One region of the Sphingobacterium psychroaquaticum genome, then DNA from elsewhere that is predicted to be linked to it. Evidence: riboswitches for the same ligand, from Rfam matches in the RefSeq annotation. Region 1 holds a riboswitch; the other holds the start of a gene.

Region 1 (2,202 bases):
AGAACTATCAACCCCACCACTCATTGCCACTAAAACTCTACCTCTTTTACTCATATTATTTTTGTGAAGTGCAAAGATAGCCTAATTTGAGTAATTGGTATGTTTATTTGATGTAATTTTATCTCAATAAGAATCAAGAGGTTGAAATAAACCTCGAAAATAATTGTCTCAAAAATTTTAGAATTCAAAAAAAGAACCTACATTTGCAACACAATAAAGGAAAACAATTATTGTAAAAAGGTGCCATAGCTCAGTCGGTAGAGCAAAGGACTGAAAATCCTTGTGTCGCTGGTTCGAATCCAGCTGGCACCACCCAAAACCTGCTTAGCACAGGTTCAAAACAAAGCTAAAAGGTGCCATAGCTCAGTCGGTAGAGCAAAGGACTGAAAATCCTTGTGTCGCTGGTTCGAATCCAGCTGGCACCACCAGAAAAGCCCGTCTCCATAACGAGATGGGCTTTTTCTTTTTTTAACCTATTTCAAAAAAACACTTTTTTCTTTTGCATATGTTTCAAAAAAACATATATTTGCGGAGTACTTCGTTAGTGGTACACTAATCAACACCTTTTATCAGGTCTTGATTTATAAAGAAGTGGCGAGAGACTGGCTCTATGACCCACTGGCAACCTTCAATAGAAGTTGAAAAGGTGCCAATTCCTGTCCAAAGCAATATCGCTTTGGAGCATATAAATGAAATAAGACAATGATAGCGATCAAACAAATTTCAGCAAATACGTCCTTATTGTATCCGACCGGAACAACAACATGTTGTACGATGTCTTCGGCTATGCGAATGCGCTAGTCGTTCGTGATAATGGATAAATTGTAACCCAACCTCTTTTTACATTCCTTATCATTCGTATAGAACGACCACTCCTTCATCCCTTAGGTTGGCTTTAACACGTATTTTACAAAATTCAAAAACAACACCATTATGTCAACAGATAATAAAAACCTAAAATTCGAAACATTACAAGTTCACGCTGGCCAAGAAGTAGACCCTACAACTGGATCCCGTGCATTACCGATATATCAAACATCATCTTACGCGTTTGAAAATGCCGAGCATGGCGCTAATCTTTTTGCGCTAAAGCAGTTCGGAAACATCTACACCCGTATCATGAACCCGACGACTGATGTCTTCGAAAAACGTATTGCAGCCCTTGAAGGCGGTGTAGCGGCTGTAGCTGTTGCTTCCGGACAAGCCGCACAATTTATTACGATCAACAATATCGTCGAAAGTGGCGAGAACTTCGTTGCCGGATCGAACCTTTATGGCGGAACATACAATCAATTCAAGGTAGCGTTCAAACGCATAGGCATCGAAGCGCGTTTTGCATTAGATAGCACGGTCGAAAATATCGAAGCACTTATTGACGATAAGACAAAAGCAATCTACTTGGAGACGATCGGGAACCCGAGCTACAACATTCCTGATTTCGAAAAAATTGCTGCTTTAGCAAAGAAACATGACCTGCCTATCATCGTAGATAACACATTCGGTGCCGGTGGCTATCTTTTCAAACCGTTGGAACATGGCGCCCATGTTGTTGTAGAATCAGCAACAAAATGGATCGGTGGACATGGTACTAGTATCGGTGGTGTCATAATCGACGGTGGAACATACAATTGGGGAAATGGTAAATACAAACAATTCTCTGAACCATCAGAAGGCTACCATGGCTTAGTATTCTCCGATGTATTTGGAGTCAATGGTCCTTTCGGGAATATTCAGTTTGCTATTCGTGCACGTGTAGAAGGCTTACGTGACTTTGGTCCTGCCCTATCACCGTTCAACTCCTTCTTGCTGGTACAAGGCTTAGAAACCCTATCCTTGCGTGTACAGAGACACGTGGATAACACCTTGGAGATTGCACAATGGCTAGAAGCACATCCACAGGTAGAAAAAGTAAGCTACCCTGGTTTGAAAAGTCACCCATACCACCAAAATGCACAGAAATATCTGAAGAACGGATATGGAGCTGTACTGTCCTTCACGATTAAAGGTGGCGCACAAAAAGCTAATGATTTCATCGACGCCCTAGAGCTAATCAGTCATGTGGCCAATGTAGGGGATGCGAAAACATTGATTATCCACCCATCGGCGACGACACACCAACAGCTATCGGCAGAAGCACAAAAAGCCGCAGGTGTGTATCCTGGTTTGCTGCGTTTATCTGTAGGTATTGAGCATATCGATGAT
Region 2 (2,202 bases), 1.9 Mb from region 1:
TAGTCTGTATGGCAAAAGGATGGGCATATACGGGCGACCCCCGTTGCAAAGAATGGTTTGAGAAGTTGGATAGCTATAGCTTCCAGCACTTCGCTGATCCAGAGTTTGGAGAATGGTATGGATACTTGAACCGTCAAGGAGAACCTTTGTTGACACTTAAAGGTGGTAAGTGGAAGGGATGCTTCCATGTACCACGTGCTTTGCTGAAGGTTTATAAAACAATGGAAACGATCCCGGTTTATAAATAGCAAATAAAAAACTCCCGATGAACATCGGGAGTTTTTTATTTGTATTACGCTAAGCGCTCTACAATTTTTTTCGTTGGTCCGGGATTACTCATGGTATAAAAGTGCAATACCGGTGCGCCAAATTCAATCAATTCTTTACACTGTTGTACCAACCAGTCCTCACCTACTTGACGAACATCAGCGTTTGTTTTGCAGCTTTCCACCGCTTCACTCAGTTCTTCTGGGATATCCAAGTGAAAGATTTTCGGTAAAGCAATCAATTGTTTTTTTGTGGTGAGTGGTTTTAGTCCCGGAATGATGGGTACATGAATATCATTATCACGACATTTCGTCACAAACTCTTTGTATTTATCTACGTTGTAGAACATTTGGGTTACGATGAACTCTGCACCCATCTCTACTTTCTTCTTCAGCCATTTGAAATCGGTATTGAAGTTCGGCGCTTCAAAGTGTTTCTCCGGATAGCCGGCAACGCCAATACAAAAGTCTGTTTTCGCAGAGCTTTCGATATCTTCGTGTAAATATTTTCCTTCGTTCATATCGACAACCTGCTGTAGGAGGTCCGTAGCAAAGGCATGTCCACCCGGGGTTGGAATAAAATCGGCATCCCCTTTGCGGGCGTCACCACGTAGGACCAATACATTGTCTATCCCCAAAAAGTTGAGGTCGATCAGGGCATTTTCAGTTTCTTCTTTGGTAAATCCTCCGCAGATTAAGTGCGGCACAGCATCTACCTTATACTTACTCATAATAGCCGCGCAAATAGCCACCGTTCCTGGTCGCTTTCTGTAGGCTACACGCTCCAGAAGGCCACTGTCATGTTGTTTGTACAGGTAATCTTCCCGATGGTAGGTAACATCAATAAAAGGAGGTTTGAATTCCATAAGTTCATCCATCGTCTTAAAAATGCTTTGTATTCCCTGCCCTTTTGCGGGAGGCAATAGCTCAAAAGAAAAGGATGTCTTGCCCTTGGCGTTCTTGATATGATCAACAATCTTCATAGTAATCGATTTAGGCTTAGGAGAAAACGCACAGGGATATTGTGTTTCTTCAGCTTATCTTTCCCGGGCTAAACCGAGTAGAATGTAGCACCTTGACCAGTGTCAGGTTGCTAAGGCTTCAGCGGGTCTATTCCCTCTGCCTTTCTCTATAAGCGGTTGCTAATATCGGTAATAGAAGTGAGAACTAAAAATAAAAAGACCGTTATTCTTCCCCGCGATATAAATCGACTAGCCCTTCCGGTAATTCTACTTCCAGAACTTGCTCTTCGGCATCGATACCTAAGATTAGATCGTCATTCAATGGAAAAAGCAATTCCTGTCCGTTGAAATCTACAGAGGCCATAAACTGTTGAGGAAGCTCTTGTACCTGTGTGATTTCACCAAGTTCTCCTTCATTTTCGTCAATGACAAGATACCCGATCAAGTCGGTATAGCGGAAATCATCCGGGTCACGCTCTGGCATCTTGTCGTTTGGGAGGTATACTTTCTTTTTGACAATGACCTGCGCCTTATCAATATGGTCTACATCCTCAAGGTTTAGGTATGCGGTACTATTTTTTTGTAGTTTGATGGTGTCGACAAAATAAGGAACCAATTTTTTATTGACTTCTACGAAAAGTACATCAAACTCCAAATCCATGTAATCTTCAAATTCAAAAAAAAGTTGTACTTCACCCTTTAATCCACGGGTTTTCGTGATATAGCCGATATAAAAACTCTGTTCAATTGTCATAATGCAAAGGTACGTAGATAAAATAAAAAAAAGCCGATTCCTTGCGGATTCGGCCTTCTTGAATCTGTATGAATAGTGAATTATCCTTCAGTTTCTTCTGTGTTTTCAGCACCTTCAGTTGCCTCAGGAGCTTCTACAACTTCTTCTTCTGCTACTTCTTCAGCAACAGGTGCGTTTTTAGCAGCGATTGCCGCAGCTCTGTCCGCTTTTTTCTTTGCTT

What was found. Region 1 has a riboswitch for S-adenosylmethionine ahead of E2P86_RS06835 (O-acetylhomoserine aminocarboxypropyltransferase/cysteine synthase family protein). Riboswitches for the same ligand answer to the same signal wherever they lie in the genome.
Region 2: another riboswitch for S-adenosylmethionine. It lies ahead of E2P86_RS17080 (methylenetetrahydrofolate reductase); the one in region 1 lies ahead of E2P86_RS06835 (O-acetylhomoserine aminocarboxypropyltransferase/cysteine synthase family protein).

What each region holds. Positions count from the first base shown of each region.
Region 1 is NZ_CP038029.1:1,659,872-1,662,073, reverse strand. Features, by position in the region: gene mnmA (tRNA 2-thiouridine(34) synthase MnmA) at 1-54, opposite strand, end outside; tRNA gene E2P86_RS06845 (tRNA-Phe) at 240-312, shown strand; tRNA gene E2P86_RS06840 (tRNA-Phe) at 353-428, shown strand; SAM riboswitch class I at 579-692, shown strand; gene E2P86_RS06835 (O-acetylhomoserine aminocarboxypropyltransferase/cysteine synthase family protein) at 934-2,202, shown strand, end outside.
Region 2 is NZ_CP038029.1:4,140,503-4,142,704, reverse strand. Features, by position in the region: gene E2P86_RS17085 (AGE family epimerase/isomerase) at 1-248, shown strand, start outside; gene E2P86_RS17080 (methylenetetrahydrofolate reductase) at 293-1,249, opposite strand; SAM riboswitch class I at 1,301-1,404, opposite strand; gene rimM (ribosome maturation factor RimM) at 1,452-1,982, opposite strand; gene E2P86_RS17070 (30S ribosomal protein S16) at 2,063-2,202, opposite strand, start outside.